2 regions of the Methylobacterium sp. Gmos3 genome follow, and region 1 is predicted to be linked to the other one. Evidence: riboswitches for the same ligand, from Rfam matches in the RefSeq annotation. Region 1 holds a riboswitch; the other holds the start of a gene.
The links. Region 1 has a riboswitch for thiamine pyrophosphate ahead of thiC (phosphomethylpyrimidine synthase ThiC). Riboswitches for the same ligand answer to the same signal wherever they lie in the genome.
Positions count from the first base shown of each region.

Region 2: another riboswitch for thiamine pyrophosphate. It lies ahead of thiO (glycine oxidase ThiO); the one in region 1 lies ahead of thiC (phosphomethylpyrimidine synthase ThiC).

Region 1 covers NZ_JBWJYL010000008.1:266,008-271,376, reverse strand. Annotated here, with positions in the region: gene ACS5Q7_RS18535 (transglycosylase domain-containing protein) at 1-1,742, opposite strand, end outside; gene ACS5Q7_RS18530 (hypothetical protein) at 2,009-2,506, shown strand; gene ACS5Q7_RS18525 (pilus assembly protein PilZ) at 2,543-2,788, shown strand; gene ACS5Q7_RS18520 (HNH endonuclease family protein) at 2,795-3,166, opposite strand; TPP riboswitch at 3,369-3,473, shown strand; gene thiC (phosphomethylpyrimidine synthase ThiC) at 3,543-5,369, shown strand, end outside.
Region 2 covers NZ_JBWJYL010000004.1:230,856-236,224, reverse strand. Annotated here, with positions in the region: gene rpoD (RNA polymerase sigma factor RpoD) at 1-653, shown strand, start outside; gene ACS5Q7_RS10045 (adenylate/guanylate cyclase domain-containing protein) at 723-1,982, shown strand; TPP riboswitch at 2,154-2,282, shown strand; gene thiO (glycine oxidase ThiO) at 2,351-3,568, shown strand; gene thiS (sulfur carrier protein ThiS) at 3,565-3,777, shown strand; gene thiG (thiazole synthase) at 3,781-4,581, shown strand; gene ACS5Q7_RS10025 (thiamine phosphate synthase) at 4,581-5,192, shown strand.

The DNA of each region.
Region 1 (5,369 bases):
GCGTTCATCATGCCGTCGGCGTCGGGGCTGATGACCCTTCCGAGCCCGCTGTCGGCGCGCTTGTAGAGGAACTTCCCGTCCGACCCCTTCACCGAGGCCACGACGTAGGGGATCACCCCCGTGCCCCCATTGGCGAAGGCGCCGTAGGCTCCGACCATCTCGAGCAGCGTCACCTCGGAGGTGCCGAGCGCGATGGAGCCGTTGGCCTGCAGCGGCGAGGTGATGCCGAGCTTCTGGGCGGTCTGCACGACGGCCTTCGGGCCGACCTCCTGCCCGAGGCGCACCGCCACGGTGTTGAGCGAATGGGCCAGCGCGTTGCGTAGGGTCACGGGACCTTCGTAGCGGTGGGAATAGTTCTCCGGCGCCCAGGTGCCGATCTTGATCGGCGCATCGTCGCGCACCGTGTCGGGGGTCAGGCCCCGCTCGACGGCGGCGAGGTAGACGAAGGGCTTGAACGACGAGCCGGGCTGGCGCTTCGCGGTGGTCGCGCGGTTGAACTGGCTCTGCGCGTAGTCGCGTCCGCCGATCAGCGCGCGGATCGCGCCGTCCGGGCGCATCGAGACCAGGGCGCCCTGGCCGACATTGAAGCGCGCGCCCTGCTTGTTCAGCTCATCGACCAGCGCCCGCTCGGCCGTCGCCTGAAGCGAGGTATCGACGGTGGTCTGGACGGTGATGTCCTGCTCGAACTTGCCGACGTAATCGTCGAGCACGTCCATCACGAGGTCGGCGACGTAGTTGGCCGAGCCGCCGCCCCGGATGCTCGCCGGCCGGGCCGGCTGGGCGAGAGCGACCTTCACGTCCTGCGCCTGCGCGAAGCCCAGCTCCTGCATCGCCGCCAGCACCTGCGCCGCGCGGGCCTGGGCCGCCGGCAGGTTGCGGTTCGGCGCCAGCCGCGAGGGCGCCTGCACGAGGCCGCCGAGCATCGCGGCCTGCGCGAGGCTCACGTCCTTGGCGGGCTTGCCGAAATAGCGCTGCGCCGCAGCTTCTACGCCGTAGGCGCCCGCGCCGAAATAGACCCGGTTGAGGTAGAGTTCGAGGATCTCGTCCTTCGTGTACTTGTGCTCCAGCCACAGGGCGAGGATCGCCTCCTGGATCTTGCGCGAGGCCGAGCGCTCCGGCGTCAGGAACAGGTTCTTGGCGAGCTGTTGCGTCAGCGTCGAGCCGCCCTGGGCGACGCCGCGCCGGGTCAGGTTCTGGCCGATGGCGCGCAGGATGCCGACCGGATCGACGCCGAAATGCTGGTAGAACCGCCTGTCCTCGATGGCGACGAAGGCGCGCGGCAGGTAGGGCGGCAATTCCTTGATCGAGACCACCCGGCCGCCGGTCTCGCCCCGGTTGGCCAGGAGCGAGCCGTCGCTCGCCAGGATCGCGATGTTCGGCGGCCGCTTCGGCACGGCGAGCTGGTCGATCGGCGGCAATTGCGAGGCGTGATAGGCGATGAGCCCGGCCAAGCCGATGACGCACCACAGGCCGAGCACCACGCCGCCATAGACGATGCGGCCGAGCCAGGAGCGCCGCCTCTTGGCGCCGCGGCCACGGCCGGACGAGCCCCTGCCCCCGGAGGATCCGCGGGACGGGGAGGAACGCTTCGCCGTCTGCCTGCTCACGCGTCCGTCGCTCCTTGCCTCGGCGCCGCCGGCCCGGTCCTCTCGCGAGAGGCGCAGGTCGAGGTCGCCGCGCTGGCCGATGCGCCCTTCCGGCACATCGAAATTCGGCTCGGCCCTGCCACGCTTCTGCGCCATCGACACCCGTCACGAAGCTGTTCGCCCGCGCGCGAGGCCGCGCAACCAGACGTTGAAATGACGTCTCGGCGGCCCTGCGGACGCGTTCTGAGACGCTGTAAATGCGGCGGTTTAAGGGGCCGTTAAGATACACGGCACCACACCTTAGCCAGAACACCTCGCCAGGACGCGAGGGTGGCCCCAAAGCACTATTTCCGCCTTTCGCCCCTGGTTTCGGCGGGGGTCCATCCGTAAGGTGCCGGCCGATTCTGGGGGAGAATACGATCGTGCGGGTAGCCATTCTCGTCGCGGCGGCCGGGTTCGGCTTCGGGAGCGTTTCGGCAAGGGCCGAGATCCGGCTCGATACGGTCAATACCGTCGCCTGTGCCGAGGAAGGTGGCATCTGCCGGATGCCCTATCCCACGAACGTGTATTTCGGCGTGCCGGGCAAGACTCACGGCCGCCCCTTCCCGCAGGGCGGCGCGATCCCCTGCAACGTCCAGAGCTTCGGGGATCCGGCGCCCAACCAGCGCAAGGCTTGCTGGTACGCACCGCGCATCACCGGCAATGACGGTGGCGGATACCGCGACCGCTCGCGTCGCGATGACGGGGATGGATATCGCCCGCGCGGCGATGATCGCTACCGCGACGATGATCGTGCCCGCCGCGACGTGGACCGCGACTACGACCGTCCGCGCCGGGACGATTACGACCGTCCCCGCCGCGATTACGACGATGACCGGTCGGAGCGCCGCCGCTACCGCAGCGTTCCTGACGACGAATAGGCCGGCACGCCGATTGTGGGTTGAGAGGGACACGGCATGTCCGAGGACCGGCGCGGCGCCTATCGCCGCAATGCCTTCACCTTCGGGGCCGTCGAGACCGAAGAGGGGGAGGTCGGCTGTCTCGTCTGGGACGTGAACGAGACCGGCGCCCTGATCGAGATCGAGCAAGCCGTGGACTTGCCGAAGCGGTTCCGGCTGCGCCTTGCGCCGGAGGCCGCGATGCGCGAGGCGAGCCTCGCATGGCAGCGGGGCAAGCGCGCGGGGATCGCCTTTCCGCCCTGAAGCGCCTCACTCCTTGCGCCGGCCCGTCCGTCGGTCCCGGGTCATGCGCGTCGGGGCATGGAAATCGTCGGGCTTGGTGCGGACCCAGGCCACGAACCGGGCCAGTTCGGGGTCGGCTCGCAGGGCCTCCACGTCGGCGAGGCGCCGGGCGATCTCGGCCTCGCTGTAGCGGGCGTGGATCGCCGAGTGGCAGACCTGATGCAGCCGCACCGTGCCGCGATGGGTGCCGCCCTTCAGCTTGGGCGTCAGATGGTGCAGGCTCGATTTCGCGCCTCGTGGAATCGGGCGCTCGCAGAGCGGGCAAATGACCGGCGGCGCGGCCTGAGGGCCATGAGTCGCCGGATCGTCATCGCGCCACAGGCGCTCGCGTCTGCCCAAGCCAAGCCTCCACCTCTATCGGGCCGTCTTCGTCATTGCGAGCAAAGCGAAGCAATCCAGGGATCCGCCATACCCAGGCATGTCTCGCCGCGCTGGATTGTTTCGCTTCGTCCGAAATGACCGATGTGTGGCGAGTTTCTACCGGTTGTTGCTGCGTCACGTTTCCCGGCATTGACAACTTCCGGCAAACAACAGAGGCTTCGTCCGTTCCGAGGGGGGCCCGACGCGGGCTGAGATTGGGCGTAATGCCCTGACCCTTGAACCTGATCCGGTTCGTACCGGCGGAGGGACGGGAACCTGCGGCTTTCTTCGGGAGCCGTGTCTTTCGCCCATCGTCGTCGCGCAATTGGACCGCTCCAGCGCCAGGAGAGGCCAGATGAACGCACCCGTGCTGCCCAAGGATGTGAAGGGAAGCCCCGAGACCGTGACCACGGGACCGGTCAGCGGCTCGCGGAAGGTCTACGCGACCGTCGGCGGCCGGGAGGACATCCGCGTCCCGTTCCGCGAGATCGTGCTGACCGACCCCAAGGAAGAGCCGGTGCGGGTCTACGATCCGTCGGGTCCCTATACCGAGACCGACGCCCAGATCGACCTGTCGGCGGGCCTGCCGCAGATCCGCGCCCCCTGGATCGCCGCACGCGGCTACGAGGCCACCGAACCCCGCGCCGTGAAGCCCGAGGACAACGGTTTCGCCTCGGCGGATAAGCTCGTCGCCCCCTGCCCCGCCGCGCGCACGCTCCGCAAGGCCGCCCCCGGCCAGATGGTGACGCAGTACGAGTTCGCCCGCGCCGGGATCATCACCGAGGAGATGATCTACGTCGCCCACCGCGAAAACCTCTGCCGCGAGCAGATGCTGGAGCGCGCCGAGGCGGCCCTGGCGGACGGCCAGAATTTCGGCGCGGCCGTGCCGGCCTTCATCACCCCCGAATTCGTCCGTGACGAGATCGCCCGCGGCCGGGCGATCATCCCCGCCAACATCAACCACACCGAAGTGGAGCCGATGGCGATCGGCCGGAACTTCCTCGTGAAGATCAACGCCAATATCGGCAACTCGGCGGTGACGTCTTCGGCCGCCGAAGAGGTCGAGAAGCTGGTCTGGTCGATCCGCTGGGGCGCGGACACGGTCATGGACCTGTCCACCGGCCGCAACATCCACAACATCCGCTCTTGGATCATCCGCAACTCGCCGGTCCCGATCGGGACCGTTCCGATCTATCAGGCGCTGGAGAAGGTCGGCGGCGATCCGCTCAAGCTCGATTGGGAGGTGTTCAAGGACACGCTCATCGAGCAGGCCGAACAGGGCGTCGATTACTTCACCATCCATGCCGGCGTACGCCTCGCCCACGTGCCGCTGACCGCGCGGCGCGTCACCGGCATCGTCTCGCGCGGCGGCTCGATCATGGCGCGCTGGTGCCTCGCCGGGCACCGCGAATCGTTTCTCTACGAGCGGTTCGACGAGATCTGCGACATCATGCGGGCCTACGACGTGTCGTTCTCCTTGGGCGACGGCCTGCGCCCCGGCTCCATCGCCGACGCCAACGACGCCGCGCAATTCGCCGAGCTGGAGACGCTGGGCGAACTCACCAAGATCGCCTGGGACAAGGGCTGTCAGGTGATGATCGAGGGCCCCGGCCACGTGCCGATGCACAAGATCAAGGTGAACATGGAGAAGCAGCTTCGCGAATGCGGCGAGGCGCCCTTCTACACCCTCGGCCCGCTGACGACCGACATCGCGCCGGGCTACGATCACATCACCTCCGGCATCGGCGCGGCGATGATCGGCTGGTTCGGCACGGCGATGCTCTGCTACGTCACGCCGAAGGAGCATCTCGGCCTGCCGGACCGGGACGACGTGAAGGTCGGCGTGATCACCTACAAGATCGCCGCCCACGCCGCCGACCTCGCCAAGGGCCACCCGGCCGCGCAGCTGCGTGACGACGCTCTGAGCCGCGCGCGATTCGACTTCCGCTGGGAGGACCAGTTCAACCTGAGCCTCGACCCGGACACGGCCCGGACCTACCACGACGAGACGCTGCCCAAGGACGCCCACAAGGTCGCCCATTTCTGCTCGATGTGCGGCCCGAAGTTCTGCTCGATGAAGATCACGCAGGATCTGCGCGCCGAGGTTCTGGCGATGGAAGAGGCCGGGCAGGTGATCGGCCAGGCCCCCGCCATGTCGCAGGCCGAGGCCGAGGCCGGGATG
Region 2 (5,369 bases), on a different contig from region 1:
GCGGCCTGCAGTTCCTGGACCTGATCCAGGAGGGCAACATCGGCCTGATGAAGGCCGTGGACAAGTTCGAGTACCGCCGGGGCTACAAGTTCTCGACCTACGCGACGTGGTGGATCCGGCAGGCGATCACCCGCTCGATCGCCGATCAGGCGCGGACCATCCGCATCCCGGTCCATATGATCGAGACGATCAACAAGATCGTCCGCACCTCGCGCCAGATGCTGCATGAGATCGGGCGTGAACCGACGCCCGAGGAGCTGGCCGAGAAGCTGGCCATGCCGCTGGAGAAGGTCCGCAAGGTCCTGAAGATCGCCAAGGAGCCGATCTCCCTCGAAACGCCCATCGGCGACGAGGAAGACAGCCACCTCGGCGACTTCATCGAGGACAAGAACGTCGTCCTGCCGATCGACGCGGCGATCCAGTCGAACCTTCGCGAGACCACGACGCGCGTACTCGCGTCGCTCACGCCCCGCGAGGAGCGCGTGCTGCGCATGCGCTTCGGCATCGGCATGAATACCGACCACACCCTGGAAGAGGTCGGCCAGCAATTCTCCGTGACGCGCGAGCGCATCCGCCAGATCGAGGCGAAGGCGCTGCGCAAGCTCAAGCATCCGAGCCGCAGCCGGAAGCTTCGGAGCTTCCTCGACAACTGAGCCGACGGCCCGCGCCGCCGGCTCACGGCAAAGCCTTGCTTTGCCGTGACGGAAACCCACCTTGGCGCCATGCTCGAACGACGTCCGCCACTGCCCGGAACACCGACGGCCGATGCGGACGGCTCCGAGACCAGCGACGTCCCGTTCGGCGCGCTGGAGCCCTCGGTCGGCATCCGCGATTGGCTGCTCGGTGAGGGGGCCCGCATCGACAAGGCCGAGCACATGCTCGAAGGCCTTGCCGAGCGGCTGATCGATATCGGCGTTCCGGTGGACCGCGCCTCCACCGCCATCGACACGTTGCACTCGGAATATGCCGGCGTCGGCCGGGTCTGGACGCGCAACGGCGGTGTCACGGTGCGGCTTTTCCCGCACGGCAGCCGTTCCCAGGAAGCCTATCTCCGCAGCCCCTTCGCCGAGGTCCACCGGACCGGCCGCTGGCTGATCCTAGACCTGTCCGAGACGCCGGACGACGCCTACGCCATCGTGCCGGACCTCAAGGCGGAAGGGTTCACGCACTACGTCGTCGCGCCGCTGTTCTTCACGAACGGCACGCAGAACGGCATCACCTTCGCCACCAAGTGCCCCACGGGGTTCGAGCGCGAGCACATCGCGATCCTGCGCTTCATCATGCCGGCGCTGGCGGCGGTGATGGAGATGCGGGTTCTGAACAAGCAGCTCGATCACGTGCTCCGCGTGTATGTCGGCGACGAGCCGCACCGGGCGATCCTATCGGGCGACATCCGGCGCGGACAGGTCACGCGCATCCGCTCCGCGATCCTGTTCGCGGACATGCGCGACTACACGCGCATCTCCGCCGACATGACGCCGGAGGAGGCGGTGGCCCTCCTCAACGTGTTCTTCGATTGCCTCGTCCCGCCCATCGAGGGCGAGGGCGGCGAGGTGCTGAAGTATCTTGGCGACGGGCTGCTCGCGATCTTCCGCGAGAGCGGCGACGACCTCGGCGGCGCGGCCAAGGGCGCCCTGACGGCGGCCCAGCACATTCTGGCGGCCATCGACGAGGCGAACGCCCTCCATCAATTCCCGGTGCCGATCCAGGCGGGCATCGCCCTCCACCATGGCGAAGCAGCCTACGGCAATGTCGGCTCCGGCTCGCGCCTCGACTTCACGGTGATCGGCCGCGACGTGAACCTTGCCAGCCGGCTCGCCAAGCTCAACCGGGGGCTCGGCGAGGAGCTTCTGATGTCGAAGCCCTTCGTGGATTTCCTGTGGGGCGACCCGGTTCCGGTGGGCGTCCACGTGCTCCACGGCTTCGAGGAGCCGATGGCGGTGTTCAAACCGAAATTCCTGCGGCCGCGGAAAAGGGATTGAGGGCGGTATCCCCGTTCAATCCCGTCATTGCGAGCGAGAGCAAAGCAATCCAGTCGGCGCCGCCATATCCGGACAAGTCGCGCTCTGGATTGCTTCGGCTTCGCCTCGCAATGACGGCGAGGCGTGAGGGCCGGGGGGATTGACGCTTAGCCGATCAAAGGCCACATCTCGCTCTGTTCCAGGGAGATCCCCGGCAAGGGGCTGAGAAACCGATGGCACGCCCGTAAGGGCCTGCGGCGCGGAAATCCTTCGAACCTGATCCGGTTCACACCGGCGTAGGGATTGGACCGCGGCCGTCGTCCTGACAGGCCATCGCTTTTCACGAAGCACCCGGCCCGTTCCCTCCGCCAGACCAGCGGAGTGTCGCCATGGGGCTTCCGAGGCCCATTTCACCCATTGGCCAGCGTCGCGATCCGGGGCTCGCGGCCCGGAGCGCGAACCTACCCGAGCGCGCGGATGTCGCGGTCATCGGCGGCGGGCTGATCGGCCTTGCCAGCGCGTGGCGCCTCGCATCGAGGGGGCTTTCCGTCACGGTGATCGAGCGCGGCAGCGTCGGATGCGGCGCGAGCCTCGCCGCCACGGGGATGCTGGCACCGGCCGCCGAGCACGAGCCCGGCTCCGATCCGCTGCTGCCGCTCGCCATGGACTCGCTCGCCCGCTGGCCCGGCTTCCGCGACGATCTCGAAGCGGCGTCCGGCCTTTCCATCGACTACCGCCCCGATGGCACCCTGGTTCTGGCCATCGGCCGCGACGAGGTGGAACGCCTGCGCTTCCGCTACGAGCTGCAGCGCCGCTCGGGCCTCGACGCGACATGGCTCAACGGCACCGAAATCCGCCGGCTGGAACCGGTGCTGCGTCCCTCGGTGACGGCGGGCGTGCAATGCCCCCTCGATCATCAGGTCGATCCGCGCCTCGTCATGGCCGCGCTGGTGAAGGCTTGCGAGGCGGCGGGCGTGACGATCATCGAGCGCAGCGCCGTCACCGGCCTCGATTGGTCCGGCGGGCGCGTGACGGGGGTGGCCACGGAGGCCGGGCGCCTGCGCGCCGACACCGTCGTCCTGGCCTCCGGCGCGTGGAGCGGGGAGGGCGGGCTTCTGCCCGACAGCCTCGCCCTGCCGGTGCGCCCCCTCAAGGGCCAGGCGCTCGCCCTGCGGACCACGCGACAGACCGGAACGCTCTCGCGCATGGTCTGGACCGAGCAGGTCCACATGGCCCCGAAGAGCGACGGGCAACTCATCGTCGGCGCGACGGTGGAGGATTGCGGGTTCCGTGAGGGCGTCACGGCGGGCGGGCTCTACGCCCTGCTCGAAGGGGCCAGACGGGTGCTGCCCGGCATCGAGGAGATGGAGGTCGAGGCCGTGTGGAGCGGGTACCGGCCGACGTCGGACGACGACGCGCCGATCATCGATGCCATCGCGCCGGGGCTCATCGCCGCCACGGGCCATCACCGCAACGGCTACCTCCTCGCCCCCGTCACGGCGGACGCGGTCGCCGACCTCGTGGTCTCGGGCGAATTGCCCGCCGTCGCGCGGCCTTTCACGCTGGCCCGCTTCGCCCGGCCCGAGCCGAGGAGGGCGGCGCGATGAAGCTCTTCGTCAACGGCGAGCCCCGCGAGTACGACGCCGTCACCGTCGCGGCCCTGTTCGCCATCGAGGCCGAAGAGACCGGGATCGAGGGGCCGCAGGGCATCGCCATCGCCCTGAACGGCCGGGTTCTGCGCCGGAAGGAATGGGCGGACACCGCCATCACACCGGGTGATCGCATCGAGATCGTCCGCGCCATGCAGGGAGGCTAGAGCATGGACAGCATCGTCACGCCGCTGCGCCCCGAGGACGACGACGCCCTGGTGATCGCCGGGGTGCGGCTCTCGTCGCGCCTGTTCCTCGGCACCGCCGGCTACCCGACGCAGGCGATCATGCGCGACGCCGTCGAGGCGTCCGAGGCCGAGGTGGTCACCGCCTCGATCCGCCGGGTGTCCCTGCGCGGCCACGGCTCGGACACCGTGAGCCTGCTCAAGGGCCGCCGCTTCCTGCCGAACACCGCCGGCTGCGAGACCGCCCGCGATGCGATCATGACCGGCGAACTCGCCCGCGAGGCGTTGGACACGACGTGGATCAAGGTCGAGGTCATCGGGGACCGCGAGACGCTGTACCCGGACGTCGCCGAACTGATCGAGGCCTGCCGCCATCTGGTGGACGACGGCTTCACCGTCCTGCCCTATTGCAACGACGACCCCATCGTCTGCCGCCGCCTCGAGGACATCGGCTGCGCCGCCGTGATGCCGATGGGCTCGTTGATCGGCTCCGGCATGGGTGTCGCCAACCCGGCGAACATCGAGCTGATCTGCCGACGGGCGGGCGTGCCAGTCATCGTCGATGCCGGCATCGGCACTGCTTCGGACGCGGTGATCGCGATGGAACTCGGTGCCGCCGCCTGCCTCGTGAACACGGCGGTGGCCAAGGCCGACGATCCGGTGCGGATGGCCCGCGCCATGGCCCGCGCCGTCGAGGCCGGGCGCGAGGCGTACCTCGCCGGGCGGATCCCGCGCCGGGGACGCGCCGATCCGTCGAGCCCGCAACTCGGTCTTGTCGGCTCGTGATCTTGCCGTTGCCGCTGCTCGCCGTGACGGACCGCCACGGCCATCTCCGCCCGCTCCCGGAGACAGTGCGGGCGGTGCTCGCCGGGGGAGGGCGCTGGATCTGGTTCCGCGACCGCGACCTGCCCGTCGACGAGCGCCTGCGTCTCGGTGAGGCGGTGGCGGCGGAAGTGCGGGCTGCGGGCGCGTTCCTGACGGTCGGGGGCGACATCGCGCTGGCGGCGGCCCTCGGGGCGGATGGAATCCACCTGCCCGGCGGATCGGACGCCGTGGCCAAGGCCCGGGACAGGCTCGGCGCCGGGCTGATCGGCCTCTCTGCTCACAGCCTGCGCGACGTCGAGGCCGCGGCGGCGGCGGGCGCGGATTACGTGACGCTGAGCCCGATCTTCCCGACGGCCAGCAAACCCGGCTACGGCCCGGCCCTCGGCCTCGCCGCGATCACCGCAGCCGCCCGCCTCGGCCTCCCGGTCGTCGCGCTGGGTGGGATCGGCGAGGGGTCGCTCGCCCCGTGCCGAATGGCCGGCGCCACCGGGTTCGCGGTCATGGGCGGGGTGATGCGGGCGGACGATCCCGCTGGCGCCGCGCAGGAGCTACTGGCGGGATGGCACCACTGACGAGAGACGTGACGCCCCCTCTCCCCGCCTGCGGGGAGAGGCCCGCCGATACCTCGTCGTATCGGCGGGAAGCGCAGGCGCAGCCGAAGCGGGGGTGAGGGGGCTCGCAGGATGAGTCTCTTCTAGCCTCCCCCCCTCACCCCCGGCTGCCGCCTCGCTTCGCCCCCGACAAGGGGG